2 regions of the Pseudarthrobacter sp. MOO14 genome follow, and region 2 is predicted to be linked to the other one. Evidence: riboswitches for the same ligand, from Rfam matches in the RefSeq annotation. Region 2 holds a riboswitch; the other holds the start of a gene.
What was found. Region 2 has a riboswitch for glycine ahead of gcvP (aminomethyl-transferring glycine dehydrogenase). Riboswitches for the same ligand answer to the same signal wherever they lie in the genome.
Positions count from the first base shown of each region.

Region 1: it holds a riboswitch for glycine, as region 2 does, so the genes downstream of both, gcvP (aminomethyl-transferring glycine dehydrogenase) here and gcvP (aminomethyl-transferring glycine dehydrogenase) in region 2, are expected to answer to the same signal.

Region 1 covers NZ_CM177849.1:2,893,839-2,909,802, reverse strand. The annotation lists gene AC4EEV_RS13595 (glycerophosphodiester phosphodiesterase) at 1-181, opposite strand, end outside; gene AC4EEV_RS13590 (DUF445 domain-containing protein) at 387-1,592, shown strand; gene AC4EEV_RS13585 (HNH endonuclease signature motif containing protein) at 1,798-3,363, shown strand; gene AC4EEV_RS13580 (LamB/YcsF family protein) at 3,561-4,310, opposite strand; gene AC4EEV_RS13575 (hypothetical protein) at 4,294-5,097, opposite strand; gene cycA (D-serine/D-alanine/glycine transporter) at 5,176-6,702, opposite strand; glycine riboswitch at 6,751-6,846, opposite strand; glycine riboswitch at 6,847-6,945, opposite strand; glycine riboswitch at 7,236-7,336, shown strand; gene gcvP (aminomethyl-transferring glycine dehydrogenase) at 7,496-10,378, shown strand; gene gcvT (glycine cleavage system aminomethyltransferase GcvT) at 10,384-11,532, shown strand; gene gcvH (glycine cleavage system protein GcvH) at 11,780-12,163, shown strand; gene glyA (serine hydroxymethyltransferase) at 12,160-13,482, shown strand; gene lipA (lipoyl synthase) at 13,556-14,569, shown strand; gene AC4EEV_RS13540 (MFS transporter) at 14,639-15,949, shown strand.
Region 2 covers NZ_CM177849.1:3,245,551-3,261,514, forward strand. The annotation lists gene AC4EEV_RS15155 (L-ribulose-5-phosphate 4-epimerase) at 1-674, shown strand, start outside; gene araA (L-arabinose isomerase) at 701-2,221, shown strand; gene AC4EEV_RS15165 (LacI family DNA-binding transcriptional regulator) at 2,226-3,248, shown strand; gene AC4EEV_RS15170 (hypothetical protein) at 3,330-3,521, shown strand; gene AC4EEV_RS15175 (DUF4193 domain-containing protein) at 3,627-3,929, shown strand; gene AC4EEV_RS15180 (APC family permease) at 4,084-5,640, opposite strand; gene AC4EEV_RS15185 (Dps family protein) at 5,862-6,341, shown strand; gene AC4EEV_RS15190 (MFS transporter) at 6,417-7,976, opposite strand; gene AC4EEV_RS15195 (TetR/AcrR family transcriptional regulator) at 8,060-8,596, shown strand; glycine riboswitch at 8,706-8,802, shown strand; gene gcvP (aminomethyl-transferring glycine dehydrogenase) at 8,991-11,870, shown strand; gene gcvT (glycine cleavage system aminomethyltransferase GcvT) at 11,942-13,090, shown strand; gene AC4EEV_RS15210 (L-serine ammonia-lyase) at 13,161-14,600, shown strand; gene AC4EEV_RS15215 (TspO/MBR family protein) at 14,638-15,180, opposite strand; gene AC4EEV_RS15220 (lipid II:glycine glycyltransferase FemX) at 15,302-15,964, shown strand, end outside.

The DNA.
Region 1 (15,964 bases), 350 kb from region 2:
TGGCGTCGTGGAGCAGTACCACGTGCTGGTCCCGGGTCAGGTGGACATCGCACTCCACCCCGTCGGCCCCGTCAGCCAAAGCCTGCAGGTAGGCGGCGCGGGTATGTTCAGCGTAGGTGCCGCTGGAGCCCCGGTGGGCGTAGACCAACGGCCGTTGCGGCACAGACTCGTCAGTTGTCATGCTCACACGGTAGCGGACCGGCTTCCGCCTTCGGGGCTAGGCTTGGCACATGCAGGTGAACTCTGAGGCAACTACCGGGCGCGCCGCGCAGGATGCACCAGCGGAGGCGACGCGGCAGGTGCGGCAGGGCACCTTGGCGGCAGGCGCCGTCGTCGCCCGCGATCCTGGCGCCGGTGACGCCGAAAAGGCGGCAGCGCTGCGGAAAATGAAGCTGCTGGCGCTGAGCCTGCTCATTGCCATGGCCGTGATCTTTGTCTTCGCGTTTGCCCTCCAGAGGGACTACCCGTGGCTGCAGTACGTGCGCGCAGCCGCCGAGGGGGGCATGGTGGGCGCGCTCGCCGACTGGTTTGCCGTCACTGCCCTGTTCAAATACCCCATGGGCATCAAGATTCCGCACACCGCGATCATCCCCCGCCGGAAAGACCAGATCGGCGCTTCCCTGGGCGAATTCGTGGAGACGAATTTCCTCTCCGAACAGGTGGTCCAGGACAAGCTGGCAAGCGTCAACATCGCCGGCCGTGCCGGCCAGTGGCTGGCCGCGCCGGGTGGTGCGGAGCGGGTGGCCAAGGAAGGTGCCGCCGTGATCCGCGGCGCCTTTAAGGTTTTGAATGACGACGACGTCCAGGCCGTCATCGAGGGCATGGTGCGCAAGCACCTGCTCACCCCGCCGTGGGGCCCGCCGGTGGGCAGGCTCGCCGAGCGGATCTTCCATGACGGGCACCACCACACCCTGGTGGACCTGATGGTGGACCGCGCCGCGGACTGGGTGGACGACAACCACGAGACCGTCAGCCGCCTGGTGTCCGACCGCTCCCCCACCTGGGTGCCGCAGTTCGTGGACGGGCTGGTGGGCGACAAGGTGTACGTAGAGATCCTGAAGTTCGTCCGGGCCGTCCAGGCCGACCCCAACCACCAGGTGCGGCAGTCGATCGACAAGTACCTGAACGACCTCGCGCAGGACCTTCAGCACGACCCGGCCATGATTGCCCGGGCCGAGGACATCAAGGCCCAGGTCCTGGGTGATCCCGAGGTGCGCGAACTCGCGTCCCGCACGTGGGGCACCGTCAAGAATGCGCTGCTCGGTGCCGTGGACGATCCCGACAGCGAACTCACCATCAAGTTCAAGGCAGCTGTGCGGGATTTCGGGACCAGGCTGGTGGGCGACCCCGAACTGGCGGGGAAGGTCAACGCCTGGATCGGGGACGCCGCGGCCTACTTGGTAAAGACTTATCGCTCGGACATCGCCGGGGTCATCACGGACACGGTGGCCCGTTGGGATGCCGAGGAGACCTCGCAGAAGATCGAACTGCAGGTGGGCAAGGACCTGCAGTTCATCCGCATCAACGGCACGGTGGTGGGCTCCCTGGCGGGGCTTGCGATATTCACCGTGGCGCAGCTCATCTTCGGGTAGCTTTCGCTCCCGCAGGTCCCGGGTGCGTTTGGCGCGTACGACGGCGGGATGAGGCTCGCACGCTCACGGCACCTTGGTTGCGCCACGAGGGCGTCCGGCCCGGTTTGGCTTGAGCGGGTGCTTGGCGACAGGGCCTGGGGGCAGGACTGGTCGGCAGGACTGGTCGGCAGGCATAAATGTCAGTGCCCCGTTGGATGATGTGTTTATGGGAATCGGTGCGGATCTGGCGGTGGTGATGGGTGTTTCTGCCTCTGTTGCTGCGCTCAGCGGGCTGGTTCTGGAGGATGCTGCGCTTTGTTCCGGCGCCGACGTTGGTGCTGAAGTGGACGTGCTGCAGCGGCGGTATGAGTCATGCTTGGGGCGGCTGGAGGTGGTGGCCCGGTTGGAGGCCCAGCTGGCGGCGGTGAAAGCCCAAGACGTGGCGGAGTGCGTCGGGTTCCAGCATGCTCTGCTTCCGCCGGACGCCCCGGTGGAGGAGCGCACGTATGCGGAGATGTCGGTGGTGGAGGAGATCGCCGGGATCCTCACCATCAGTTCCGGGGTTTCCGGGGCGTTGGTGGAGCAGTCCCGGCGGGTTTGTTCACTGCCACCTGTGTTTGAAGCCTTGGCTGCGGGTGGGGTGTCGTGGCAGCACGCCCGGATCGTGGCCGACGAAACCGAAGGCCTGACCTCTGCAGGGGCGGCCGGGTTGGTGGCGCATTTCTTTGACCCTGACGCGCCCCACCCGGCCCGGGGCGCGGCGCCCGGTGACCTTGTCCCGTCCCGGTTCCGGGCGAAGGTCCGGGCCTGGCGGGAACGCCACCACCCCGAAACCCTGGAGAAACGCCACGCCAAGGGGGTGGCGGACCGGCGGATGGATTACGCCCCGGACCACGACGGGATGGCCTGGCTCTCGCTCTACCTGCCCGGGGACACCGCATGCGCGATCTGGAACCGCAGCACCGCCACCGCCCGCGGCCTCCAAACCCCCGACGAGCCCCGCACCCTCACCCAGCTCCGCGCCGACGTCGCCGCATCCCTGCTCCTCGGCGCCGGAAACGCGACAGCCCCGGGTGAAGCTGCCGCAGATGCCGGTGCTATCGGCAAGATCCCCACGCCGCGGGCGGACGTCCTGGTCACGGTCCCGGTGTTCTCACTGCTCGGCCTCACCGAGGAGCCCGCGGTACTGGACGGGTTCGGGCCGATCCCGGCATCCATGGCGCGGAAGCTCGTCGCCGGCGGCGCGGAATCGTTCTACCGGGTCCTGGTCGACCCCCGCGACGGGGCACCCCTGGAAATCGGCCGCACCCGCTACCGGCTCCCGGCGACCATCAAACAATGGCTCCGGCTGCGGGACACCACATGCACCTTCCCCGGCTGCACCAACCACACCCCCGACAACGACACCGACCACCTCAACCCCTGGCACCACGGCGGCACCACCGGAACCCACAACCTGGCCCAACTCTGCCCCCGACACCACCGCCTCAAACACCACAGCACCTGGACCCCCGACCCAGCCACCAAAAACAAACCACCCGGCTGGACCTCACCCACCGGCCGACACTACAAACCCGAACAACACGACCCCCAACCAACCCACTGGCCACCAGGAACCCCGCCGGCCAGAACTAAAGCAATGCCCGTCCAATTCCACGGCGAACAGGCAGGCATTGAAGACCTCCCGCCATGGGAACCGGACGACGCCAACCTCATAGACCTCAACGACCTGTCACCGGAAGACCCCCTGTGGGTAGAGTTCTTCGAGACGCCGTTCGCCCTGTCGGAGTGACTCCGGATCAGCCGGAGGTGAAGCTGGGGCGACTTCGGTTCAGCCGGATGTGACGCTGGGGCGACCCCGGTTCAGCCGAAGTAACCCAGGCCCGGTCAGAGTGACTCCGGTACAGCCGGACGTGACGCTGAGGCGATTCCGGTCAGCTGCGGTGCCGCTGGAGCAGCTAAGCCGGCATGCCCTACGGCTGCAGGCTCCTAGGCGAAGGACTCCAGCCCGACGCCGGCTGCCTCAAGCCCTGCCCTGATCCGGACCGCCATCTCTACGGCGTCAGGAGTCCCACCGTGAATGCACAGGGAGTCCGGCCGGACCGCAATGACAGTTCCGTCCGCGGCCGCCACTTCGCCTCGCGTAGCCAGGCGAACAGCCCGTTCGACAACCGCATCAACGTCGTACAGGACGGCATCGTCCTCGGAAAGCGGCACCAGGCTGCCATCGGCGCGGTAGGCACGGTCGGCGAAGGCCTCGACGAACACCGGGTGCCCCGCTTCCTTGGCCTGCTTGAGCAGCTCCGAGCCGGGGAAGCCCAGGATGGGCAGGCCGGGATCGTAGGCGTTGACGGCCGCCACCACGGCGGAGGCTTGCTCGGCGTCATGGATCACCGCTTCATACAGGGCTCCGTGCGGCTTGACGTAGTCCACAGAGGCACCCACCGCATGCGCTACGCCGTCGAGCGCCCCCAGTTGGTACAGCACGTCACCGAAGAGCTCATCAAAACTCATGTCCAGCGCGCGGCGGCCGTAGCCGGCCAGATCGCGGTAGCCGAGGTGGGCCCCGACGGTGACATCCAGTTCGTAGGCGGCCCTGCAGCTGTCCAGCATGGTGATGGGGTCACCGGCGTGGAGGCCGCACGCCACGTTTACGCTGGTGGCCATCTGGAACATCGCCGGATCGCCTCCTGCCGTCCAGGAGCCGAATGATTGCCCTACGTCAGCGTTGAGATCCAAGTGTGTTGCCTTCCAGCGTCAGGTTGTCCGGCGCGGCAGCGGCGGTCAGCTCGCCGGGAATGGTGTCCGGCATCGGCCCAAAAGCCTCGCGGGCGTTCCTGGCCACTGCGCGGCCCATCATGAGGTTACCGGCTCCACCCACAACAGCCCCTATCCCGAAGGGCAGGGCGCGGCCAAATAACGCAGTGCCCTGCCGCTTCAGGAGGTTCTTCAGGAAGGCCGACTGGATCCGCTTACGGACGCTCCCGAATCCCGGCACCACCATCGACTTGGACAGAACGCTCCCCCAGGCATTGCCTGCGCTGTTGCCGGCTGCCTGGCCGCTGAGGGTCCCCAGCAGCGCAGTGCCCTCTTCGCCGAGCATGATGGCCATGACCATGGTGCCGGCTTTCTCCGGGTTGGTCAGCCTGATGCCGTGCAGTTCAGCCAGCGACGTTGCGTAAAGGGCCGTGGCTTCCAGGAAGCCAACGGTGGCGGCCGCGGAAAGTCCCAGCGACGCCACGGTTCCAACGCCGGGGACGACGGCGGTGGCACCCACCAGGGCGCCTCCTCCGGCGACAGCCCGGAGGTAGTCGCGTTCCGCGATGTCTGCCAACTGCGCGGCTGTTGCCCGCGGATGCTTCTTCTGGAGCCTCCGGATGTAGCCCACCACCAAAGGCCGCTGGATCTGCACGGCCTTCAGGATCATGTTGTGAACGCCGGGCTTGGGCTTGCCCTGGGCGTCAAACATCGCGTTATGGGCGGTTTCCTGTGCGATACGGAGTGCGGGGTTGCTGCGCCGGGCCATGGTCACCTTCATTCAAATCGACCTGCAGCGCGTGGCTGCCGTGTCATCCCATCCTAAGTGGATAAACACTAAGCATGCTTACACTTTTTGGGCCGGCTCTTCTGCGTCCGCGCGTTCGCCGCGGCGACCGGCGGCCTCGTCGGCCCGAAGCTCGGCCCGGAAGACCTCGAAGCGGGCCAGGTGCGCGGGACGGCGCCGGAGAATGGCCCACGCCACGCCGAGGATGACGAACCAGACGGGAGTCACCAGCAGGGCAGCGAGCGTGTCGGGCTGGGTGGTCAGGGCCCAGAGAACGAAGGCGAAGAACGCGTACACCACCCACACGGCGGGGATGCCACCGGGCATCTTGAACTTCGAGGCCGCGTGCAGGTGCGGGCGGCGACGCCGGAAAGAGATGTAGCTCGCGAGGATGATCGACCAGACAAAGACGAAGCAGACGGCCGACACGGTGGTCACCATTTCAAAGGCCATGCCAACATCCTGGCCCGCATACATGAGTACGACGCCGGACAGCAGCAGGACGCAGGACAGGAACAGCGCGTTGCTGGGCACCTTCCTCGTGGAGAGCCGGCTGAAGACACCGGGGGCGTCGCCTTCCTGGGCCAGGCCGAAGACCATGCGGGACGTGGAGTAGATGCCGGAGTTCGCAGAGGACATCGCCGAAGTGAGGACCACCAGGTTGACCACCGTGGCCGCGGCGCCGAGGCCGGCCAGGGAGAACATCCCGATGAAGGGGCTGTGGCCGGCGGCGAACTGGGTCCACGGGGTGACTGCCATGAGGATGACCAGCGCGCCGACATAGAAGAGCAGCACGCGGACGGGGATGGCGTTGATGGCCCTGGGCAGCGTGCGCTCGGGATTCTTGGCCTCGGCGGCGGTGGTGCCCACCAGTTCGATGCCCACGAAGGCGAATACTGCAATCTGGAATCCGGCCACAAAGCCCATGAACTCATTGGGGAAGAACCCGCCATGGCTCCACAGGTTGGTGAAGCTAGCCGTGCCCGCGTCGCTCTGGAAACCGGTGAAGATCATGAAAAGTCCCACGATGATCAGGGCCGCGATGGCGACGATCTTGATGAGGGCGAACCAGAACTCTGTCTCGCCGAACGCCTTGACCGTGGCGAGGTTCAGCAGCAGCAGGATGCCCACCGTGGCCAGGCCCGGGATCCAAAGCGGCAGCGCCGGCCAAAGTTCTTTTGAGTACCCGGCGATGGCGATGACGTCCGCGATTCCGGTGATCACCCAGCAGAACCAGTACGTCCACCCGGTGAAGAAGCCTGCCCACGGACCCAGGAGGTCGGCGGCGAAATCACTGAAGGACTTGTAGTTCAGGTTGCTCAGCAGCAACTCGCCCATGGCCCGCATGACGAAGAAAAGCATGAAGCCGATGATCATGTACACGAAGATCACGGAAGGTCCGGCGGCGGAAATGGTCTTGCCGGAACCCATGAACAGGCCTGTGCCGATCGCGCCACCAATGGCGATGAGCTGGATATGCCGGTTGGTGAGTTGCCGTTCCAGGTGGGGAGGCCCGCTGCGGGCCGCCGTGGCAGCACCCTGGCCGCGGGCTGGTTCGCTGTTGGACGTGGGGGGATGAATCGCCATGAGGAACTCCATCGATAAAGCGGCTTTTGGAGCCGCAAAGATTTGGTTCCTCCCCGCTCTGTTGTGGACCTGAGAGTTTCCGCAGCCAAAGCCGCTTGCACCGTCGGTGAGCCAAGGTCATGCCCGGCTGCTTTCCAGAGTTGCCTGTCCGCGGCGGTACGTGGGCCTGAGAGTTTCCTGGGGAGGGTTTGCTCCTACGGCGCCTGCTGGGTGTACCCGGCAGGACTCTCCCGCCGCAGGTCGAAGGCGTATTCAGTTGGAGGTCGGCGGCTTTTTGGGCCGCCGCCGGGCATGCACGGGACAGGCGCCGACTGGTAGGCCGCTCCGGATACGCTGAGCCAGCCACCGGCGGCGCCAATCCCGGGTTCAGTGTGGTGTCCGTCACGATCGAATGTCAAACCCCTTCCGACACAAGCGGGGAACGAAGGCGTCACGCGCCCAGTCAAGCCCCTCACCGCACCTGGCCGATTTGCCAATGACGGGTTCGTCCCGATACCTTGTGAGCCGAATCACCCACATTTGAATAAGCCTTTCGAGCTGTGACGGGAGAGTCCTCCCGGCGAATCACCGGGCAGGCGCCGTAGGAGCAAATCCTCCCCAGGAATCTCTCAGGCCCATGTACCGTCACGGCGAGGCGACTCTGGAAAGCAACCAGGCTCCGGCCTGGTTCACCGACGGTGCAAGCGGTCCCCTGCCACCAGCAGGCAACGCGGAATCTCTCAGGTCCAATACAGAGCGGGGAGGAACCCATCCCACGCCGTGCCACCCTGGCCGGCCAGACCTGGAGTTTCTCATGACGATTCAGTCGCTTCCAACATCCTTCGTGGACCGCCATATCGGCGCGCGCCGCCAGGCCGACGTCGACACCATGCTCAAGGCCGTGGGATACGACAGCGTGGACGGCCTGGTTGACGTGGCCGTCCCCGCGTCCATCCGGCAGGAAACTGCGCTCAAGCTGACCGACGCCCTCAGCGAGGTTGAAGTCCTCACGGAACTGCGGAAGCTTGCCGCGAAGAACAAGACTGCCGTCCAGATGATCGGCCAGGGCTACTACGACACCGTGACGCCGCCGGTGATCCGCCGCAACATCCTGGAATCCCCGGCCTGGTACACCGCCTACACCCCGTACCAGCCGGAAATCTCGCAGGGCCGGCTTGAGGCGCTGCTGAACTTCCAGACCATGGTGCAGGACCTGACGGCGCTCCCGATAGCCAACGCTTCCTTGCTGGATGAAGCCACCGCCGTGGCCGAGGCCGTGCTCCTGATGCGCCGCGCCAACAAGTCCGCGGCAGCCAAGGACGGCAAGACGGTCCTGGACATCGACGTACTTCCGCAGACCATCGCTATTGTCAGGGGCCGTGCGGAGGCGCTGGGCTTCGAGGTGGAGGTCGCGGACCTGTCCAAGGGCCTGCCCGAGGGCGACATCAATGGCGTCGTGCTGCAGCAGCCCGGGGTCTCCGGCCGGGTGTGGGACCAGTCCGCCGTGATCACCGCTGCCAAGGACCGGGGCGCGCTGGTCACGGTGGCTGCGGACCTGCTGGCCCTGACCCTGATTACCCCTCCGGGCGAGCAGGGCGCGGACATTGCTGTCGGCTCGGCCCAGCGTTTTGGTGTGCCGTTGTTCTTTGGGGGGCCGCACGCCGCCTACATGGCCGTCCGAAAGGGCCTGGAACGTTCCCTGCCCGGCCGCCTGGTTGGGGTGTCCAAGGACGATGCCGGCGTTCCCGCTTACCGCCTGGCTTTGCAGACCCGCGAGCAGCACATCCGCCGCGAGAAGGCCACATCCAACATCTGCACCGCCCAGGCGCTGCTGGCCATCGTGTCCTCCTTCTACGCCGTTTACCACGGCCCCGACGGCCTGAAGGCGATCGCAGAGACCGTCCACCACAAGGCCAGGGTCCTGGCAACAGCACTCACGTCACTGGGCCGCGAACTGGTCACGGACTCCTTCTTCGACACCCTCACCGTCCGCGTTCCGGGCAAGGCCGCCAAGGTGATCACCGCCGCTGAAGCCCGCGGCATCAACCTGCGCTTCATCGATCCGGACACGGTGGGCGTCTCCGTTGATGAGACGACGACGGCGGCAACACTTTCCGCCGTCGCCGTCGCCTTTGGCGCCGGTCCGGTGGGTGACGCCCAGGGATTCGAACTGCCCGACACTATTTTGCGTTCCTCGGCCTACCTGCAGCACCCGGTCTTCAACACGCACCGGTCCGAAACCCAGCTGCTGCGTTACATCCGCAAGCTCTCGGACCGCGACCTGGCGCTGGACCGCACCATGATCCCGCTGGGTTCATGCACCATGAAGCTGAACGCCACGGCCGAGATGGAAGCCATTTCCTGGCCGGAGTTCGCCTCGATCCACCCGTTCGCCCCGGACTCCCAGACCGAAGGCTGGCGCGAACTCATCGCCGGCCTGGAAGCGGACCTCGCCGAGATCACCGGGTATGACCAGGTGTCCATCCAGCCCAACGCGGGCTCGCAGGGCGAACTCGCCGGGCTGCTCGCGATCCGCGGCTACCACCATTCCCGGGGCGAGCAGCAGCGCAACGTCTGCCTGATCCCGGCCTCGGCGCACGGCACCAACGCCGCCTCCGCCGTGCTCGCGGGCATGAAGGTGGTCGTGGTTGCCACGGCTGCCGACGGCACCATCGACCACGACGACCTGACGGCCAAGATCGAGGCCAACAAGGACGTCCTCTCGGCCATCATGATCACGTACCCGTCCACGCACGGCGTGTACGACTCCGATGTCCGCGAAGTCTGTGACGCTGTGCATGCTGCCGGCGGCCAGGTCTACGTTGACGGCGCCAACCTCAACGCACTTGTAGGGCTGGCCCAGCCGGGCCAGTTCGGCGGGGACGTGTCCCACCTGAACCTGCACAAGACCTTCTGCATCCCGCACGGCGGCGGGGGACCCGGCGTCGGGCCCGTTGCCGCCAAGGCGCACCTGGCACCGTTCATGCCGGGCGACGCGAACAAGGCGGCGCACGAAGCCGGGCACGGTGTGGCGATCTCGGCGTCCCGGTTCGGTTCGGCCGGCGTGCTGCCGATTTCGTGGGCGTACGTGAAGCTGATGGGCGGTGAGGGCCTGACCGAGGCCACCAAGTCCGCGCTGCTGGCGGCCAACTACGTCGCGTCCCGCCTGAACGAGTACTTCCCGGTCCTCTACACCGGTGAAGGCGGGCTGGTGGCGCACGAGTGCATCCTGGACCTGCGCGAACTCACGGCGAAGACGGGAGTCACGGCCGAGGACGTGGCCAAGCGGCTGATCGACTTCGGTTTCCACGCCCCCACCCTTTCGTTCCCTGTCGCGGGCACGCTGATGGTGGAGCCCACCGAGTCCGAGGACCTGGCCGAGATCGACCGCTTCATCGAGGCCATGATCACCATTCATGGCGAGATCCAGCAGGTGGCCAACGGCGACATCACCCTGGAGGCATCCCCGGTGCGCAACGCACCCCACACTGCGGCCGCCGTCGTCAGCTCTGACTGGGACCGCGCCTACCCGCGGGAGCAGGCGGCCTTCCCCGTTGCCTCGCTCCGCCAGGACAAGTACTTCCCACCCGTCGGCCGGATCGACGGCGCCGCCGGCGACCGGAACCTGGTCTGCTCCTGCCCGCCCCTCGAAGCGTTCGAGACTTCGACAAGCTCAATCACCGGATTGGAAGACTGATTCCCATGACCGAGAACTACACCGCTCTTTTCGAGCAGCACAAGAAGGCCGGGGCCTCGTTCACGGACTTCGGCGGCTGGCAGATGCCGCTCAAGTACGAGTCTGAACTCGCGGAACACCACGCTGTCCGCAAGGCCGCCGGGCTGTTCGACCTCTCCCACATGGGAGAAGTCTGGGTCACCGGCCCCGACGCCGCCGCGTTCCTGGACTACGCCCTGGTGGGCAAGATCTCCGCGGTCGCCATCGGCAAGGCAAAGTACTCGCTGATCTGCAACGAAGACGGCGGCATCATCGACGACCTCATCACCTACCGCCGGCCATCCCCCGAAGAGGGCGTTGACAGGTACCTGGTGGTGCCCAACGCGGGCAACGCCGCAGTGGTGGCCAAGGAACTCCTGGAACGCTCCGCCGCCTTCGACGTCACTGTGGAGGACGCCTCCGCCAACACCTCGCTGATCGCCGTCCAGGGACCGAATTCCGAAGCGATCCTCCTGACGCTGGTCCCGGCCGAACAGCACGCACTGCTCACCGGGCTCAAGTACTACGCCGCCGTGGAGGTGGGCATCGCCGTCAACGGCACGGTCCAAGACCTGCTCGTGGCCCGGACCGGCTACACCGGCGAGGACGGGTTCGAGATCTACGTTCCCAACCTGGACGCGCCCGCGCTGTGGGAGGCACTGCTCCAGGCCGGCGAAGGCTCCGGCCTGGTGCCCGCCGGCCTCGCCGCCCGCGACTCGCTACGCCTCGAAGCCGGGATGCCGCTCTACGGCAACGAACTCTCCCGCTACGTCAACGCTTACGCGGCAGGCCTGGGCCCCGTGGTGTCGCTGGCCAAGGAAGGCGACTTCGTGGGCAAGGACGCCCTGGCAGCCATCAAGGCCGCCGGAGTCGGATCAACCATCGGGCAGAAGTTGGTGGGCCTCAAGGGTGCCGGACGCCGCGCCGGCCGCGCCCATTACCCCGTCCTTAAGGACGGCACCCTGGTGGGCGAAGTAACCTCCGGCCAGCCCTCCCCCACCCTCGGATACCCCATCGCCATGGCCTACGTCGAGGTCGAATTTGCTGAAGTCGGCACCGTCCTTGACATCGACCTCCGCGGAAAGCCCGAGCGCTTCGAAGTGGTCCCCCTCCCGTTTTACAGGCGCCAGAAGTAGCTTCCGGGGCTGGGTTCGGCCCGGGGGGCCGCACCCGCAGGACCCAACGCCCGCTCACTTGTTGCGGGAATCAACCCAACGCCCGCTCACTTCTTGCGGGAATCAACCCAACGCCCGCTCACTTCTTGCGGGAATCAACCCAACGCCCGCTCACTTGTTGCGGGAATCAACCCAACGCCCGCTCACTTGTTGCGGGAATCAACCCAACGCTTTCTCACTTTCTCAACACGAACCCAAGGAAACACACATGGCAAAAGTTGTAGCTGAACTGAAATACTCCGCCGAGCACGAATGGGTTGCTGTGGACGGATCCGGGCCTGCGGGGATCGGGATTTCCGCCGTGGCGGCCGACGCCCTGGGCGACATCGTGTACGTGGACCTGCCTGAGGTCGGCTCCATCGTCACGGCCGGCGAAACCTGCGGCGAGGTGGAATCCACCAAGTCCGTCTCCGACCTCTACGCCCCGGTCACCGGCGAGGTCACCGAGATCAACGACGGCGTGGTCTCGGACCCCGCCCTGATCAACAGCGATCCCTACGGTGCAGGCTGGCTCTTCAAGGTGTCCGTCACCGAGGAAGGCCCGCTCATGTCCGCCGAGGAATACGCCGCAGCAAACGGCGGCGAGCTGTGAGCGCCCCGGCAGAAGTGGGCGCCTTCGAGCAGGTGGCCTCCCCCAGCCTGAACGCCGACCTGTCCGTCCTGGACCCTGAGGTTGCCGCCAGGATCGACGACGAGCTTGGCCGCCAGCGCGACGGCCTGGAAATGATCGCCTCCGAGAACCACACGGCCGCCGCCGTCATGCAGGCCCAAGGCTCAGTCCTGACCAACAAGTACGCTGAGGGCTACCCGGGCAAGCGCTACTACGGCGGCTGCGAACACGTCGACGTGATCGAGCAACTGGCGATCGACCGGGTGAAGGCCCTGTTCGGCGCGGAATACGCCAACGTCCAGCCGCACTCCGGAGCCCAAGCCAACGCCTCCGTGATGCACGCCCTGATCAAGCCCGGCGACACCATCATGGGCCTGAACCTGGCGCACGGCGGCCACCTCACGCACGGCATGCGCATCAACTTCTCCGGCAAGCTCTACAACGTGGTGCCGTACCAGGTCCGGGAGGACACCCACACCATCGACATGGCCGAGGTGGAACGCCTGGCCCGGGAGCACAAGCCGCAGCTCATCGTGGCCGGCTGGTCCGCCTACGCCCGCCAGCTGGATTTCGCCGAGTTCCGCCGGATCGCCGATTCCGTGGGCGCGTACCTGATGGTGGACATGGCGCACTTCGCCGGGCTGGTCGCAGCAGGCCTTCACCCGAGCCCGGTGCCGCACGCGCACGTCACCACCTCCACCACGCACAAGACCCTCGCCGGTCCGCGCGGCGGGATCATCCTGAGCAACGACGCCGACATCGCCAAGAAGATCAACTCGGCAGTGTTCCCGGGACAGCAGGGCGGCCCGCTGGAACACGTCATCGCCGGCAAGGCGGTGGCCTTCAAGATCGCCGCCACCGAAGAGTTCCGCGAACGCCAGGAACGTGTGCTCGCCGGCGCGCGCCTGCTGGCAGAACGCCTGGTCCAGCCGGACGTCACCGCAAAGGGCATCAGTGTGGTCTCCGGCGGCACCGACGTGCACCTGGTCCTCGTCGACCTGCGCAACTGCGAACTTGACGGACAGCAGGCCGAGGACCGGCTCGCCGCGATCGACATCACCGTCAACCGCAACGCCGTGCCCTTCGACCCGCGCCCGCCCATGGTCACCTCAGGCCTGCGCATCGGCACCCCGGCGCTGGCCACCCGCGGGTTCGACGAGGACGCCTTCCGGGAGGTTGCGGACATCATCGCCGAGGCATTGACGGCCGACGCCGGCGCGGACCTTTCCGGGCTCCGTCACCGCGTCGAGGCCCTGGCCAAAGCCCACCCGCTCTACCCAGGCATCGCACCCCTGTCCTGACCCTGGTTCCGACAGGCTCAGCAAACGGTCGTTGAGCCTGTCGGCCCCCCTTCGAGCAAACAAAGGAACAACGATGACATTGGCACCTGAAGGCCGGAAGATGCTGCGGATCGAGCAGCGCAATGCTGCCGTTCCGGTGGAGCGGAAGCCGGAATGGATCAAAGCCAAGGTCCAGATGGGCCCGGAGTTCGTCGGGCTGAAGAACCTGGTCAAAAAGGAAGGCCTGCACACCGTCTGTGAAGAGGCCGGCTGCCCGAACATCTTCGAATGCTGGGAAGACAAGGAAGCGACCTTCCTGATCGGCGGGTCCGAATGCACCCGCCGCTGCGACTTCTGCCAGATCGACACCGGCAAACCCTCCCCCGTGGACATGTTCGAACCCACCAAGGTGGCCCGCTCCGTCCAGTCCATGCAACTGCGCTACGCCACCGTCACCGGGGTGGCCCGCGACGACCTCGAAGACGAAGGCGTCTGGCTCTACGCCGAAACCGTCCGCAAGATCCACGAACTGAACCCCGGCACCGGCGTGGAACTGCTCATCCCCGACTTCTCCGGCAACCCCGACCACATCAAAGCGATCTGCGACTCCGCCCCCGAAGTCTTCGCCCACAACGTCGAAACCGTGCCCCGGATCTTCAAACGCATCCGGCCCGCGTTCCGCTACGACCGCTCCCTGGACGTCATCACCCAGGGCCGCAACCTGGGCATGGTCACCAAATCCAACCTCATCCTGGGCATGGGAGAAACCCGCGAGGAAATCTCCGAAGCCCTCCGCGACCTGCACGAGGCCGGCTGCGACCTGATCACCATCACCCAATACCTCCGCCCCTCAGAACGCCACCTCCCCGTGGACCGCTGGGTCAAACCCCAGGAATTCGTCGACCTCCAGCACGAAGCCCAGGACATCGGCTTCCTCGGCGTCATGTCCGGCCCCCTGGTCCGCTCCTCCTACCGCGCCGGCCGCCTCTGGGCCACCGCCATGCGCAAAAAAGGCCGCGACATCCCCGCCGAACTCGCCCACATCGCCGACGGCATCCAAGACTCCGGCACCACCCGCCAGGAAGCCAGCACCCTCCTGGCCGGATAATCCGGAACGGGGTTCCGGCCGGGCCGCCCAGGGTGGTCGTGCCGGCCGGAAGGCCCCTAAACTTGGCCTATGCCCACGCCCAAAGCTTTGCGGCCGTTTGCCCATCGCGAGTACCGTGTGCTGATTGCGGCCCTGGCCATCTCGATTTTCGGGTCCGGGATGTGGGCCGTGGCCATGGTCTACCAGGTGATCCACCTGGGTGGCGGCCCATTGGACCTCTCCCTGGTGGCAGCGGCGGGCAGCGTTGGCCTGGTGGCCTTCGTCCTGGCCGGCGGGATCGCGGCCGACCGGGTCCCCCAGCGCCGCCTCATCATCGCCGTGGAAGGCGCCAACCTTGCCGTGATCGCCGCCATCAGCGGGCTGGCGATCGCCGGTTGGCTGGAATTGTGGCACGTGGCGGTGGGCGCGTTCGTGCTGGGGGTGGGTGCGGCGTTCTTCTTCCCGGCGTACTCGGCCATCCTGCCGCGCATCCTGCCACCGGAAGACCTGCTGGCGGCCAACGGCATGGAAGGGTCCATGCGGCCGGTTTTGCAACAGGCGGCCGGGCCCGCGGCGGCAGGCGTCCTGGTGGCAGCGCTCTCGCCGTCGCACGCAGTAACCGCGGTTGCCGGTTGCCACTTCGCGGCTTTCGTCATCCTGAACTTCCTGCGCCCCCAGGAACGCCCGGACACCCGCGGCGAAGGCGGGGAAGCGGCGGAAGGCGCGGAACGCCGTCGGCAATCCTTCATCCGGGACTTGCGTGAGGGCGTCAGCTACACCGTGCGCACCCCTTGGCTCCTGTGGACACTCCTGTGGGCCTGCATCTCGGTGCTGTTCCTGATCGGCCCCATCGAGGTGCTGCTCCCGTTTGTGGTCCGCGACCAGCTCGGCGGGGATTCAAGCGCGTTCGGGTTCCTGCTCGCCATCATGGGCGTCGGCGCTGCCCTGGGCTCGCTGCTCACCGCGTCCTTCCGGCTGCCGCGGCGGTACCTCACGGTCATGATGGTGTCCTGGGGTGCCGGCAGCCTCCCCCTGGCCGCGATCGGCGTGATGGACAACTTCTGGGCGGTCGGGGCGGCCCTCTTCGTGTTCGGTGCCACCGGCAGCGTCGGCATGGTCATCTGGGGCACCCTGCTCCAGAGACGCGTGCCGCCGCACCTGCTGGGAAGGATTTCCAGCCTGGACTTTTTTGTGTCGCTGGCCCTGATGCCGGTCTCCATGGCGCTGGCAGGACCGGCGGCGGAGGTACTGCCCATCTGGCTGATCTTCCTCGTGGCCGGCGGCGTGTGCCCCGTCGTGGCGGTGGTGGCCATGGCAGCCGCCAACATGTCCCGCGATGAACGCGCGCATCCGCTGGACGCGGCACTCCAGGTGGAACGGGCGACGACGGCAGGAGACTAGGGCGGCGGGCGCACC
Region 2 (15,964 bases):
GGGAAGACGTATGCGCCCTGCACGCTGAGTTGACGCGGTACGAACTGGTGGTGTGGACTGCGGGCAACGTCTCGGCCCGGGTGCCCGGCACCGACCTGATGGTCATCAAGCCGTCCGGCGTCAGCTACCAGGAACTGACCCCGGAGCAAATGGTCGTGACCGACCTGCACGGCACGCCGGTGAGGGGCACCAATGTTGGTGGCGGCGGCACGGTCGATTGGGGCAACCCGCCGCTCTCGCCGTCGTCCGACACCGCCGCGCACGCCTATGTGTACCGGCACATGCCCGAGGTGGGCGGGGTGGTGCACACGCACTCCACCTATGCCACCGCGTGGGCCGCACGGGGTGAGGCCATCCCCTGTGTGCTCACCATGATGGGGGATGAGTTCGGCGGTTCCATCCCGGTGGGCCCGTTCGCGCTGATCGGCGACGATTCGATCGGCCACGGCATTGTGGAGACGCTGAAAAACTCGAACTCACCGGCGGTCCTGATGCAGAACCACGGCCCCTTCACCATCGGCAAGGACGCCCGTTCCGCCGTGAAGGCCGCCGTGATGTGCGAGGAAGTGGCCCGCACTGTCCATATCTCGCGGCAGCTCGGTGAACCCCTACCGATCGACGAAGGCCATATCGACTCGCTCTACGCCCGCTACCAGAACGTCTACGGGCAGTAATCCCCAAACCTTTAACAGGAGTACGCATGAACACCGCAGCAAACACCACCCTGGACGGCCACGAGGTCTGGTTCCTCACCGGCAGCCAGCACCTCTACGGGGAGGAAGTCCTCAAACAGGTGGCCGCCCAGTCCCAGGAGATCGCGAACCAGCTGAACGCCAATTCCGCCGTCCCGGTGCGGATCGTCTGGAAGCCGGTCCTGACCGACTCGGATGCCATCCGCCGGACCGCGCTGGAAGCGAACGCCGATGACTCAGTCATCGGCGTGACGGCCTGGATGCACACCTTCAGCCCGGCCAAGATGTGGATCTCCGGCCTGGACCTGCTGCGCAAGCCACTGCTGCACCTGCACACCCAGGCCAACCGCGACCTGCCCTGGGCGGACATCGACTTCGACTTCATGAACCTGAACCAAGCCGCGCACGGCGACCGGGAGTTCGGGTACATCCAGTCCCGCCTCGGCATCGCCCGGAAGACCGTCGTCGGGCACGTCTCCAACCCCGAGGTGGCACGCCAAGTGGGTTCCTGGCAGCGCGCGGCGGCCGGCTGGGCCGCCGTCCGGACCCTGAAGCTCACCCGCTTCGGCGACAACATGCGCAACGTCGCCGTCACCGAAGGCGACAAAACCGAGGCCGAGCTGCGCTTCGGCGTCGCCGTGAACACGTGGTCCGTCAATGAGCTCGCGGACGCCGTGCACGGCGCGGCGGAGGCCGACGTCGACGCCCTGGTGGCCGAGTACGAGGACCTGTACGACGTGGTGCCGGAGCTCCGCGCAGGCGCGGCCAGGCATGAATCGCTGCGGTACGGCGCCCGGATCGAACTGGGCCTGCGCAGCTTCCTCGAAGCCAATGGCTCCGCCGCGTTTACCACCTCCTTCGAAGACCTGGGGGCCCTCCGCCAGCTGCCCGGCCTCGCCGTGCAGCGGCTCATGGCCGCCGGGTACGGCTTTGGCGCCGAAGGCGACTGGAAGACCGCCATCCTGGTGCGCGCCGCGAAGGTGATGGGTGCCGGCCTGCCCGGCGGCGCCTCCCTGATGGAGGACTACACGTACCACCTGGAACCGGGCGCGGAGAAGATCCTGGGCGCCCACATGCTGGAGGTCTGCCCCTCGCTCACGGCGTCGAAGCCGCGCCTGGAAATCCACCCGCTGGGCATCGGCGGCAAAGAGGACCCGGTCCGGCTGGTGTTCGACGCCGATGCCTCCCCGGGCGTCGTCGTCGCCCTGTCCGACATGCGCGACCGCTTCCGCCTGGTGGCCAACGCCGTCGACGTGGTTCCCCTGGACCAGCCGCTGCCCAACCTCCCCGTGGCCCGCGCGCTCTGGCAGCCGAAGCCGGACTTCGCCACGTCCGCCGCCGCCTGGCTCACCGCCGGCGCCGCCCACCACACCGTGCTCTCCACCCAGGTGGGCATGGAGGTGTTCGAGGACTTCGCCGAGATCGCCAAGACCGAACTCCTGACCATCGACGAGGGCACCACCATCCGCCAGTTCAAGAAGGACCTCAACTGGAACGCCGCCTACTACAAACTCGCCGGCGGGATCTGATTCCGTGGCGCAGCCCGGCTACCGGCCCCGGCGGCGGCTGCCAAGGCTTGAGGACGTGGCGGGGCTGGCCGGGGTCTCGCACCAAACCGTCTCGCGGGTGGTCAACAAGCACCCCAACGTCAGCAAGGAGACCCGGCACAAGGTGGAAGCGGCGATTGCCGAACTCGGCTACCGCCGCAATACAGCAGCACGCAGCCTGGTCACCCGGCGCTCGCAGACCATCGGCGTCCTGGGCAGCGAGTTGTCGCAGTACGGCCCGGCCAACACCTTGCTGGGAGTTGAACGGGCCGCGCGGGACGCGGGATATTTTGTCAGCGTCGCTGCGCTGCGGGAAGTCACCAGGGACACCATCCTGGACGCGGTCAGGCACTTCCTGGACCAAGCGGTGGACGGGATCGTCGTGATTGTTCCGCACCTGGCCACGTTGGCGGCCTTGGCGGAACTCGCTATCGGAGTGCCGGTAGTGGCCGTGGGGTCCGACGGGAATGACGCCGTTGGCGGTGTCCGGGTGGACCAGCGCAAGGGAGCCGAACTGGCCGTCCGGCACCTCATAGCGCAGGGCCACCGCCGGATCGGGCATGTCGCCGGGCCACAGGACTGGATTGACGCCGTGGCGCGGTCCGACGGCTGGCGTTCCGCCCTGGAAGCCGCCGGGCTCGAGGCGGATCTCCTGGTCGAGGGAGACTGGAGTGCGGGCAGCGGCTACGCCATTGGCCGTCGGCTGGCTGCTGACCGGCGCGCCACGGCCCTCTTCGTGGGCAACGACCAGATGGCATTGGGGATCCTGCGCGCCCTGAACGAAGCAGGCTTGGAGGTGCCGACGGACGTTTCCCTGGTGGGCTTCGACGACCAGCCCGAATCGGCATACTTCAGCCCTCCGCTGACCGTTGTCCGGCAGGACTTCGAAGAACTGGGCCGGCGCTGCATGGACATGATGCTCGGGGTACTCGGCGGTGCGGAAGGGCCCAGGACGCTGGTGGTGGAACCTGAGCTCATCCTGCGCAGCAGCACGGCCCCGCCCTGCTGAAGCAGCAGGAAGGCGCCGGAATTAATCCGGGGGAGACCGCCGCGAAACGTGGCCACAACAATTGCTGCGTAGGTTTCAGGCATGACGGCTACCTTGCTCACCCGGCTCCGCGACTGGGCCATTGCTACCTTTACCTGCGAATCAGAGTCCGAGGCCGCCGGCGCCATGGCCGATGCCACCCGGTGGGGGTGGCTTCCCGCCTTGAGTGGAGTCTCCGTCGGCGCCGACCATGCCCGCTCCGAACACCTGGGAAGGGTGTCCGGCGGCAACTGAATGTCTGCTTGGCCACACTATTGCGCCGGGGCCCGGATGATGCCCTAAACTGCTTCACTGAGGTGCCTGAAATGGCGCTGTGCAGCAACGAAAGTGAACATGCTAATGGCTACCGATTACGATGCTCCACGCAAGCAGGAAGAGGAGTCTCCCGCTGACTCCCTGGAGGCCCTCCAGGCGTCCCGGAGCGGCAACGCGCAGACCGCAGTCATCGATGTCGACGAGAATGACACCGCTGAAGGCATCGACCTCCCCGGCGCCGATCTGTCCAACGAGGAACTCACCGTCATTGTGGTTCCCGAGCAGTCCGACGAGTTCACCTGCTCGTCCTGCTTCCTGGTCCGCCACCGGTCACAGGTGGCCCGCGAAAAGGACGGCCTGAAGTACTGCCGCGACTGCGAAGGCTGAGCCCCACCCGTTCTTCCCGGCGCCGGTTGCCCCTCCGGGGCGGCCGGCGCTGCTGTGTCTCCGGCCGCCGTCGTTACCAAAATACCCCTCCGTGACAACGGAAAAGGTGCCGTGCCCGGTTGGGGGCACGGCACCTTTTCGTGAACGCTTCGCCCTATTCCGGGACTACCAGGGCGGGCGTATCCTTCTTGAGCGTTTCGCCGCGGAAGAAGCCCGGGTGCGTGCGGGACATGACCAGCATGACGACGGCGCCCAGGGCCAGGATGCCTACGCCCAGGATGAACACCAGGCCCACGCCGAAGACCTCGGAACCGCTGCCGAACTCGGGCGCCAGGCTGTCCACGGCGGTCTGGACGAAGACCACGAACAACCCCACGCCGCCCACCACCGGGCAGACCAGCCTGAACACGAAGTGGCGCACGCTGTTGAACAGGCTGTGCCGGAAATACCAGGTGCAGGCCAGTGCGGTGAGGCCGTAGTAGAAGCAGATCATCAGGCCCAGCGCCAGGATGGTGTCGTTCAGGACGTTGTCGCTGACCACATGCATCACCGCGTAGAACCCGGCGGAGACGACGCCGGCAGCAATGGTGGCGAAGCCCGGCGTTGCGAACTTCCGGCTGATCCGGCTGAAGGGTTCCGGCAGGGCGCCGTAGTGGGCCATCGCCAGCAGGCTGCGGGACGGTGACATGAACGTGGACTGCAGGGAAGCGGCCGAGCTGGAGAGCACCGCCAGGGACATCAGGATGGCGAACGGGCCCATGATGGGGGAGGCCAGCGCCGTGAAGATGTTCTCGTGGTTCTCGGCGTTGTTCAAGCCGTTGCCGGTATCTCCCACGCCGGCGAACATCATGGTGGCGATGCTGACCAGGAGGTAGATGGCCAGGACGATGACCGCGGTGAGGGTGCCTGCCACGCCGGCGGTCTTTTTGCCGTTGGCGGTTTCCTCATTGACCGTGAGGCAGACGTCCCAGCCCCAGTACACGAAGATCGACAGGGAGATGCCGGCGGCAACCTGGCCGAAGGTCTCGATTTTGGTGACGTCGAACCAGTCCCAGCTGAACGGGATGGCGGTCTCCGAGGTGGACCAGTTGGCGAATGCCATGGCGACGAAGAGGCCCAGCACCAGCAGCTGGAATCCCACCAGGCTGTACTGCACCATTTTGGTGGTGTGCATGCCGCGGTAGCTGACCCAGACGGCCAGTGCCACGAACACGAAGCACGTGACGACGTTGAGCGCCTTGTTGTCCGCCAGGTCTGCCAGCTCGGCGGAGCCTGTGACCTGGGACAGGAAGAGATAGAAGAAGTCGACGGCGACGCCGGCCAGGTTGGACAGCACGATGATGTTGGCGGCCAGCAGGCCCCAGCCACCCATCCAGCCGATCCAGGGGCCGAACGCTTTGGTGACCCAGGTAAAGGTGGTGCCGCTGTCCGGGGAATCGGCGTTGAGTTCCCGGTAGGCGAGCGAGACCAGGATCATGGGGATGAAACCGATCAGGAAGATGACTGGCAGTTGGAGCCCGGCTTCGTTGACGGTGGGTCCAAGCGCGCTGGTAAGCGTGTAGGCGGGGGCAATGGTTGAGATGCCCAGGACGACGACGGCCAGCAGGCCGAGCTGCCCGCCCTTGAGTCCCTTGGCGCTGACGCCGCCCGTGGACGGTGCGTGGGCGTGGGGGCCGGATTTGGAGGTACTGGTGCGGATTGTCTCTGTCATGGCACCACTTTCTGAAAGGCTGTGAGACGGAGGTCACTATATGAATGGCGTTCATTTAGTATGGGGCTGCCGGCCCTGTGATGCAAGACGCAATATGAACCACATTCGTTTATGACTGATTTCCACAATTAGTAAGCTCACTGAGAAATTTCCGGATTGCCGGCCGCGGGGCAGCCCACGGCTGGTAGCGTCAGCCATATTGGACCACTTGAGGAGGATGCATGAAAGCTTCACCGACACTGACCAACAACCTGCAGGCAGTCCTGGCCGACCTGATCGAACTCCACATCCAGGGCAAGCAGGCGCACTGGAACATCGTGGGCACCAACTTCCGCGACCTGCACCTCCAGCTCGATGAGATTGTTGACGCTGCCCGCCAGTTCGCCGACGATACTGCCGAGCGGATGCGCGCCCTGCACGCCCTCCCGGACGGCCGCAGCTCCACCGTTGCCGAAACCACCAGCCTGGCCCAGTTCCCTGACGGGCTGATCAGCACTGCGGACGCCATTGAGCGGATCGTTGCCGCCATGGAAGCCGCCGTGGGCACCATGCGCAAGGTCCACGACGAGGTGGATGAGGAAGATCCCACCTCCGCGGACCTTTTGCACGAGTTCATCGCCCGGCTCGAGCAGTTTGCCTGGATGGTGCAGGCTGAAAACATGAAGCCAACCGCCAAGGTGACCACTGCCGACTCCAAGTAGGCCGAGCGTCCCGCACGAGGGCGCCCGGTATCGGAACTCATCCGGCACCGGGCGCCCTTTGCGGTCCCCGTGCGGTCAGGTGGCCTTGGGTACCTTCCGCAGCACGACGGCGGCGAGGACTGCCGCCGTCGCCATCAGTACCAGCCCAATTGCCGCCGTGATGTGCACGCCGGAATCGAACGCCGCCGCCGCAGCGTCCCGGACCGCGTCCGCCAGCGGGCCGGGCAGGACGGCGGCCGCTTCCATGGCGCCGGCCAGCGTTTCCCCGGCGTTGTGCAGCGAGGCGCCCGGGAGCATGCCATCCAATCCGGCCGGGAGGCGCAGATTGTGCTGGTAGGAGGCCGTCAGGATGGAGCCAAGGACGGCCGTCCCCAGCAGTGAGCCCACCTCGTAGCCGGTTTCGGAGATCGCCGCGGCGGCCCCTGACTTTTCCGGCGGCGCGGAGCCCAGGATGAGGTCATTCGAAATGGTTTCTGCCGTGCCCACGCCCAGCGCCAGGACCAGGAGCGCTGCCAGCAGCAGCGCGGGTCCGCCGTCGTGGTTTCCAAACGCCACCAGGGTGTATCCCGTGGCGCTGAACGCCAGCCCCGCCGCCACCACGTACCCAGGGCGGACCTTGCGAACCAGCGGCACCACCACCAAGCCGGCCACCACCGTGGCTGCCAGCGCCGGAATCATCGCCACGCCCGCGGCTGACGGGCTCAGGCCCTCAAGGAGCTGGAGGTGCTGGGCAAGGAACAGGATGAAGCCGTTGAAGGAAAACAGGGCCAGGATGTTGGCGCTGATGGCCATGCTGAACACCCGGTTCCGGAACAGCGACATATCCAGCAGGGGGTGTTCCAGGCGGTGCTGGCGCCGCACGAACACCACGCCCATCGCCATGCCGAACGCCATGCTGCCAAGGCCCGCCAGGCCTGGACCTTCGGTGGCAACATCCTTGATGCCGTAGACCATGGGGACCATCACCAGCATGGACAACAGGATGCTCGGGACGTCCACTCTTCCCGGCGACGGGTCCTTGGATTCCGGGATCAAAGTTCGGCCCAGTGCCAGCAGGGGAACCATCAGGGGCACCGCCACCAGGAACACGGCGCCCCACCAGAAATGCTCCACCAGCCAGCCGCCGAAGATCGGCCCCAAGGCTGCGCCGCCGGAGAATCCGGCAGCCCAGATGGCGACGGCCATCCGCCGGCGGTTGGGCTCCGGGAAGATGTTGCGGATCAGCGACAAGGTGGAGGGCATCAGCATCGCCCCGAAGAACCCCAGTGCGGCCCGTCCGGCGATCAGCCACTCCGCGGAGGGCGCAAAAGCCGTTGCGGCGGACAATCCGGCGAAGCCCGTGCTGCCGATAATGAGCAACCGGCGCCGCCCAATCCTGTCGCCAAGGCTTCCCATCGATACCAGGAGACCGGCCAATACCAGTGGATAAGCGTCAATAATCCACAACACGTGCACGCCGGAGGGTTCCAGGGCGCGGGTGATGGCGGGCAGGGCGAATGTCAGGGCGGTATTGTCCACGGCGACGAGCAGTACCGGGAACATCAGCAGCCCCAGTGCGAGCCAGTCGCGCCGCGGGGACCGCCCGGCCGCTCCGCCGCTGCGTGCAGGCGCCGAGGTCGAAGGGGAAGTCGTCATAAAATAACTATACCGTCCAGACGGTACAGTTTAAAACCTTGCCGTTTCCCTTTTCGACGCCGGCGGAGGGCATGATGGGAAGCATGCCCCGAAAGCCTGTAGCCCGTGATGCGGTCCTTGACGCCTTCGAAACCCTCTTGATCGACGTGGGGGAGCGGGCGGCCACGCTCGACGCGGTGGCCAAAAAGGCAGGCGTGTCCAAGGGGGGACTGCTGTACCACTTCCCCAACAAGGAAGCGCTCATCGAAGTGCTGCTGGACCGCCTGGACGGGCTGGCCAAAGAGGACGCCGACGCCATGGCCGCGGCCGCCGAGGGGGCGGCGGCCTACTTCATCCGCTCCTCCGTCTGGGCGGACACTCCGCTGGACCGGGCCATCGTTGCCGCCACCAGGCTGGCGGAAGTGGCGCACCAGGAAACGCGGCGCCGTTTCGCGGCCATCCAGCAGCGGTGGCTGGACGAGATCGCGGCCGACGTGGGGCCGGGGCTGGCCAAAGCGGTCTTGTATATGGGGGACGGGCTGTATTTCAACGCCATGTTGTCCGTGGGCCCGGCGCCGCAAGGGGGAGCGGCGGCTGACGTGGAGGAACTCCTGGCGGCCCTTGAGCGGCTTCGCAGGTAGCCTCCGCCATTTGCCGGGAAGGGTTGCGGCATAGGACAATGGAATGTTGTGAGGGCTGTCACCGGCCCGCATGATCCAGCCCATGGCTGGTTTACAAGTGAATAGCCTTTGATCTGCGGCGGGAGAGTTCTGCCGGTGTACAGGCAGGCGCCGTAGGAGCAAATCCTCCCCAGGAATCTCGCAGGCCCCCGTACCGCCGCGGCGAGGCGCCTCTGGAAAGCAGCAGGCGGTTCCCATGACCCCCATCGGGGATTCGGAGCCGGTGTGCTCACCGACGGTGCAAGCGGGTCCTGCCAGGCAGGCACCGCGGAAACTCTCAGGTCCAATACAGAGCGGGGAGGAACCCGAATCGCTGTGGCGTACCCTGCGCCGCCTGAGTAAATGGAGTTCCTTCGTGCCGGTTAGCCCAGCCTCCACCACTTTCGTCGACCGCCATATCGGTGCGCGCCGCCAGGCCGACGTCGATACCATGCTCAAAGCCGTTGGCTACGACACTGTCGACTCACTGGTTGACACCGCCGTCCCCAAGGTCATCCGTCAGGAATCTGCCCTTCGCCTGCAGGACGCCCTCAGCGAGGTTGAAGTCCTCACGGAACTGCGGAAGCTTGCCGCGAAGAACAAGACGGCAGTCCAGATGATCGGCCAGGGTTACTACGACACCGTGACGCCGCCGGTGATCCGCCGCAACATCCTGGAATCCCCGGCCTGGTACACCGCCTACACCCCGTACCAGCCGGAAATCTCGCAGGGCCGGCTCGAGGCACTGCTGAACTTCCAGACCATGGTGCAGGACCTGGTGGGACTGCCCATCGCCAACGCCTCGCTGCTGGATGAAGCCACCGCCGTGGCCGAGGCCGTGCTCCTGATGCGCCGCGCCAACAAGTCCGCGGCAGCGAAGGACGGCAAGACGGTGCTCGACATCGACGTTCTTCCGCAGACCATCGCCATCGTGCAGGGTCGCGCCGAGGCGCTGGGCTTCGAGGTGGAGGTCGCCGACCTGTCCAAGGGCCTGCCCGACGGCGCCATCAATGGCGTCGTGCTGCAGCAGCCCGGGGTCTCCGGCCGGGTGTGGGACCAGTCCGCCGTCATTACCGCTGCCAAGGACCGCGGCGCGCTGGTTACGGTGGCTGCGGACCTGCTGGCCCTGACACTGATCACACCTCCGGGCGAGCAGGGCGCGGACATTGCCGTTGGCTCGGCCCAGCGCTTTGGTGTGCCGTTGTTCTTTGGGGGGCCGCACGCCGCCTACATGGCTGTCCGCAAGGGCCTGGAACGTTCCCTGCCCGGCCGCCTGGTTGGGGTGTCCAAGGACGACGCCGGCGTTCCCGCTTACCGCCTGGCTTTGCAGACCCGCGAGCAGCACATCCGCCGCGAGAAGGCCACGTCCAACATCTGCACCGCCCAGGCGCTGCTGGCCATCGTTGCGTCCATGTACGCGGTGTACCACGGCCCGGACGGGCTGAAGGCGATCGCGGAAACGACGCATGGCCACGCCCGTACCCTCGCCGCGGCGCTCAAGGCCGCCGGCCTGGATGTCCTGCACACTTCCTTCTTCGACACCCTGACGGTCCGTGTTGCCGGCCGTGCGTCAGCAGTGATTTCCGACGCCGAGGCCCGCGGCATCAACCTGCGGCCCATCGACTCCGACACCGTAGGCATCTCCCTCGACGAAACCACGACGCCGGCCATCGTCGCGCAGGTCGCCGACGTCTTCGGCGCCCCGGTTGCCGAGGGACACAGCGCGGGCCAGGGCTTTGGGCTGGAGGCCGGCGTCGAGCGTTCTTCCGCCTACCTGCAGCATCCGGTGTTCAATACGCACCGGTCTGAAACCCAGTTGCTGCGTTACATTCGGAAGCTCTCGGACCGTGACCTGGCGCTGGACCGGACGATGATTCCGTTGGGTTCGTGCACGATGAAGTTGAACGCGACGGCTGAGATGGAGGCCATTTCCTGGCCGGAGTTCGCCTCGATCCACCCGTTCGCCCCGGATTCCCAGACCGAGGGCTGGCGCGAACTCATCGGCGGCCTGGAAGCGGACCTGGCCGAGATCACCGGGTATGACCAGGTGTCCATCCAGCCCAACGCGGGCTCCCAGGGCGAACTCGCCGGCCTGCTGGCGATCCGCGGCTACCACCACTCCCGGGGCGAGCAGCAGCGTACCGTGTGCCTGATCCCGGCCTCGGCGCACGGCACCAACGCCGCCTCCGCCGTCCTGGCCGGGATGAAGGTGGTGGTGGTTGCCACCGCCGCTGACGGGACGATCGACCACGAGGACCTGACGGCCAAGATCGAGGCGAACCGGGACGTCCTGTCGGCCATCATGATCACCTACCCCTCCACCCACGGCGTGTTCGATGGGGATGTCCGCGAAGTCTGCGACGCCGTCCACGCCGCGGGGGGCCAGGTCTACATCGACGGGGCGAACCTGAACGCCCTGGTGGGGCTGGCCCAGCCGGGCCGGTTCGGCGGGGACGTCTCGCACCTGAACCTGCACAAGACCTTCTGCATCCCGCACGGCGGCGGGGGACCCGGCGTCGGGCCCGTTGCCGCCAAGGCGCACCTGGCACCGTTCATGCCGGGGGACGCGAACAAGGCCGCGCACGAGCCCGGGCACGGTGTGGCGATCTCGGCGTCCCGGTTCGGTTCGGCCGGCGTGCTGCCGATTTCGTGGGCGTACGTGAAGCTGATGGGCGGGCAGGGCCTGACCGAGGCCACCAAGTCCGCGCTGCTGGCCGCGAACTATGTCGCGTCCCGCCTGAACGAGTACTTCCCGGTCCTCTACACCGGCGAGGGCGGGCTGGTGGCGCACGAGTGCATCCTGGACCTGCGCGAACTCACGGCGAAGACCGGCGTGACGGCCGAGGACGTGGCCAAGCGGCTGATCGACTTCGGTTTCCACGCCCCCACCCTGTCCTTCCCCGTCGCGGGCACGCTCATGGTGGAACCCACCGAGTCCGAGGACCTGGCCGAGATCGACCGCTTCATCGAGGCCATGATCACCATCCGCCAGGAAATCGACCAGGTGGCCAACGGCGACTTCGCCGTCACCGACTCACCGCTGCGGCACGCACCCCACACGGCCGCCGCCGTCGTCTCCTCTGACTGGGACCGCGCCTACCCGCGGGAGCAGGCAGCGTTCCCGGCCCACCACAAGCAGGACAAGTACTTCCCGCCCGTCGGCCGGATCGACGGCGCCGCCGGCGACCGCAACCTCATCTGCTCCTGCCCGCCCCTCGAAGCGTTCGAGGACAGCACAGCCGGGTTCGAGAACTAGACCGCTCCGGTGGTTGAGCCGGCCGGCACCCGGTTTCGACCAGCTCAACCACCGCTCCCAAAGGACTTTCAATGACTGAGAAGTACACCGCGCTCTACGACGAGCATAAAAAGCTCGGCGCCTCCTTCACGGACTTTGGCGGCTGGCAGATGCCGCTGAAGTACAGCTCCGAACTGGCCGAACACCACGCGGTCCGCAAGGCCGCCGGGCTGTTCGACCTCTCCCACATGGGAGAAGTCTGGGTGACCGGCCCCGAGGCCGCCGCGTTCCTGGACTACGCCCTGGCGGGCAAGATCTCCGCCATGGCCGTGGGCAAGGCAAAGTACTCGCTGATCTGCAACGCCGATGGCGGCATCATCGACGACCTCATCACCTACCGCCGGCCGGCAGCGCCGGACGGCACCGACGTCTTCCTGGTGGTCCCCAACGCAGGAAACGCAGACACCGTCGCGGCAGCATTGCAGGAACGTGCCGCCCGGTTCGACGTGAAGGTGGAGGACGCCTCAGCCCGCACGTCACTGATCGCCGTCCAAGGCCCGGCAGCAGAATCGATCCTGCTGCGGCTGGTTCCGGCAGCCCGGCATTCCCTGGTGACAGGGCTGAAGTACTACGCCGCCGTCGAGGTCCCCTTCCTGGTGGGCGGTGCGGGCCTGGACCTGCTGCTGGCCCGGACCGGGTACACCGGCGAGGACGGCTTCGAGATCTTCGTGGACAACGGGGACGCCCCGGGCCTCTGGCAGGCGCTGATCGCCATTGCCGACGAGGGCCAGCTCACCCCCGCAGGGCTCGCGTCCCGCGACTCCCTCCGCCTCGAAGCGGGAATGCCGCTCTACGGCAACGAACTCTCGCTGGACGGCGACCCGTTCGCCGCCGGCCTGGGCGCCGTCGTCGCGCTGTCCAAGGAAGGCGACTTTGTCGGGAAGGCCGCGCTGGCAGCCAAGAAGGAAGCCGGTGCAGGCAGCACCTCCGGCCGCCGCCTCGTGGGGCTCAAGGGCCGGGGACGCCGGGCCGGCCGCGCGCACTACCCGGTCCTGAAAGACGGCGCCACCGTCGGTGAGGTCACCTCCGGCCAGCCTTCGCCCACTCTGGGCTACCCCATCGCCATGGCCTACGTCGACGTGGAGCATTCGGCGCCGGGAACTTCCCTCGAAGTCGACCTTCGCGGTAAGGCCGAACCCTTCGAAGTCGTCGGCCTCCCGTTCTACAAGCGCCAAAAATAGCGCCGGACAGCCGGGAGTTTCGCTTGTCGAAACCCCGCCCCACCACCCGTTTTAGTTAGGAACCAATCGCATGGCTGTTGGCGTTTTTGATCTGTTTTCGATCGGGATCGGGCCTTCGTCGTCTCATACTGTGGGGCCGATGCGGGCTGCTGCCGTTTTTGCGGAGGAACTCAAGGCCTCGGGGGTGCTGGCTCACGTGGCGTCGTTGCGGGTGGATTTGTATGGCTCGTTGGCGGCCACCGGTCATGGGCACGGGACGATGACCGCGATCCTGCTGGGCTTGGAGGGGTTTCATCCGGAGTTGATCCTCCCGGCGGAGGTGGAGGAGCGGCTGGCCGGCATTGCCGGGACCGGGACCTTGAACCTCGCCGGCGCCGTCCCGCTGCCCTATGGGGTGAAGGACATGGTGTTGCGGCCGTTAACCGTCCTGCCGCGGCACACGAACGGGATGACGTTCACCGTCACGGACGCTGACGGTGCCGTGGTGCATACCGCGACCTTCTTCTCGGTCGGTGGCGGGTTCATCGTCCGGGAGGGTGAGGAAGACGCGGCCCGGCAGGAACTGGAGGAGTCCAAGAAGGAGCTTCCGCTGCCGTTCCGGACCGCCGCGGAACTGCTGGAGCACTGCGCAGCGACCGGGCTGGGAATCGCTGATGTGATGCTGGTGAACGAAAAAGCCTCCCGCGGGGAGGAGGAGATCCGGGCCGGGTTGCTGCACATCTGGTCCGTGATGGAAGCCTGCGTGGCGGCCTCGTTGAAGCGTGAGGGGGTGTTGCCGGGCGGCTTGAAGGTCCGCCGCCGCGCCCCTGACTGGTTTGAGCGGTTGAAGAAGGAATGCGCCGACGGGCAGGACACGGACCAGGACGCCGCGTGGGACGCGGGCCCGTTCGATCCCCGGTATTGGCAGGAGTGGGTTAACTTGGTGGCGTTGGCCGTGAACGAGGAAAACGCGTCCGGCGGCCGGGTGGTCACCGCCCCGACGAACGGGGCAGCCGGGATCATCCCTGCGGTGTTGTTCTACGCCCTGCACTTCGCTCCCGGCATGGACAAAGCCACCGGCGCTGACCGCGATGACGTCGTGGTCAAATTCCTGCTCGCCGCCGCCGCCGTGGGAGTCCTTTACAAGGAACAAGCCTCGATTTCCGGGGCCGAGGTCGGCTGCCAGGGCGAGGTGGGGTCCGCGTCCTCGATGGCCGCCGCTGGCCTGGCCGAGGTCATGGGGGGCACCCCGGCGCAGGTGGAGAACGCCGCTGAGATCGCAATGGAACACAACCTGGGCCTGACCTGCGACCCGATCGGCGGGCTGGTGCAGGTGCCCTGCATCGAACGGAACGCGATCGCTGCCGCGAAAGCGATCAACGCCGCGAAAATGGCGCTCTGGGGCGACGGGACCCACCGGGTCTCCCTGGACGAAGTCATCATCACCATGCGCGAAACCGGCAAGGACATGTCCCACAAATACAAGGAAACCGCCATGGGCGGCCTCGCCGTCAACGTCGTCGAATGCTGACCGCAGGCGCCTCTTCCCGGAACCCGGCGCCCACTCCCTAGTTGTAGGCGGCGGCCCACCAGTTCAAGGAGGCGGCAAACACCAGCCAGGAAATGTACGGCAGCAGGAGTAACCCGGCGGTCCGGCTGATGGGACCAAAATAGAGAACGGTGACTCCGACGGCGGCAATGAGCGCCAGGATGATGCCAAGCCCAAACCACAGTGCAACGGTTCCAAAAACGGGGTAGAGGGCAAAGAACGCAGGGGTCCAGGCAAGGTTAAGGAGCAACTGGATCCCGTAGGCGGTGAGGGCGCTCCGGGTCCGCTCCGTCCGTTTGCGCCACACCAGCCAGCCGGCAACAGCCATCGCCGTGTAGAGGATTCCCCACACCGGGCCAAACACGCCGTTGGGCGGAGACCATGGCGCCTTGTCCGCCGTTGCATACCAGCCGTTGACGTTGCTGGCCGACGCCAATCCGCCCAGCGCCGCCACCAGCAAGGACGCCACCAGGAAGGCGGCGAGCCCGGCGATTTGGATCCCGGCGCCATAGGGCCGTCCGCGCTCCGCGGAAGTGCTGCTCTGGTCCCGGTCCGGCCTCATCCTCCAACCCTTGCGGACCCGGGGCAGCCCCGTCAAGGCGCCGCCCCGTGGACGGTCGGCGCCATGCCAGGCATCGCCGGGAGAAAGGCTCCAGCGGCTGAGGCTTTAGACTTGATGCTGCATGTCCGCACGCATCCAGACCCACCGAAACCGCGCACAAACCCGATTGGACACGGCCCCCTTGCGAGAATTCACCGCACGTTTTGCCACAGCCGAGGAAATTGAGAACTGGGACAAGCACGTCACGGCCAACCCCAACGGCGGCAACATGCTGCAGTCCGCCGCCTACGCATCGGTCAAGAACGGGTCCGGCTGGAAAGTCCGCTTCCTTGTCCTGGAAGCCCCGGGAAACTCCAGTTACAACCTGGTCCTGGAAAAGTCATTTCCGGTCCTGGGTCGGCTCTGGTATCTCATCAAAGGCCCTGACGTTGCCGCCGCCGCGGACCTGAAAGCCGCCCTCGAAGCCTGCGCGGCCTTTGCCCGCAGCCGGAAACTGAACGTCTTTACCATCAAGGTGGAACCGGACATCATCGACACCGCCGAGGCGCACCGGGACATCCAGGCCGCGGGCCTTGTCAAAGCCCCCAATATCCAGTCCAACGACTCCACCGCGCTGCTGGACATTTCCGGCAGCAGCGAGGACGTGTTCAAAGCGATCTCCTCGCGCGCCCGGAACGCCATCCGGCGCGCCGAACGCGAAGGCTGCCAGGTGGTACGGCAGGAACAAGGCCCGGAAACCTACCGCGCCCTCTACGACCTGATGGCAGACACCGTCAACGCCAAG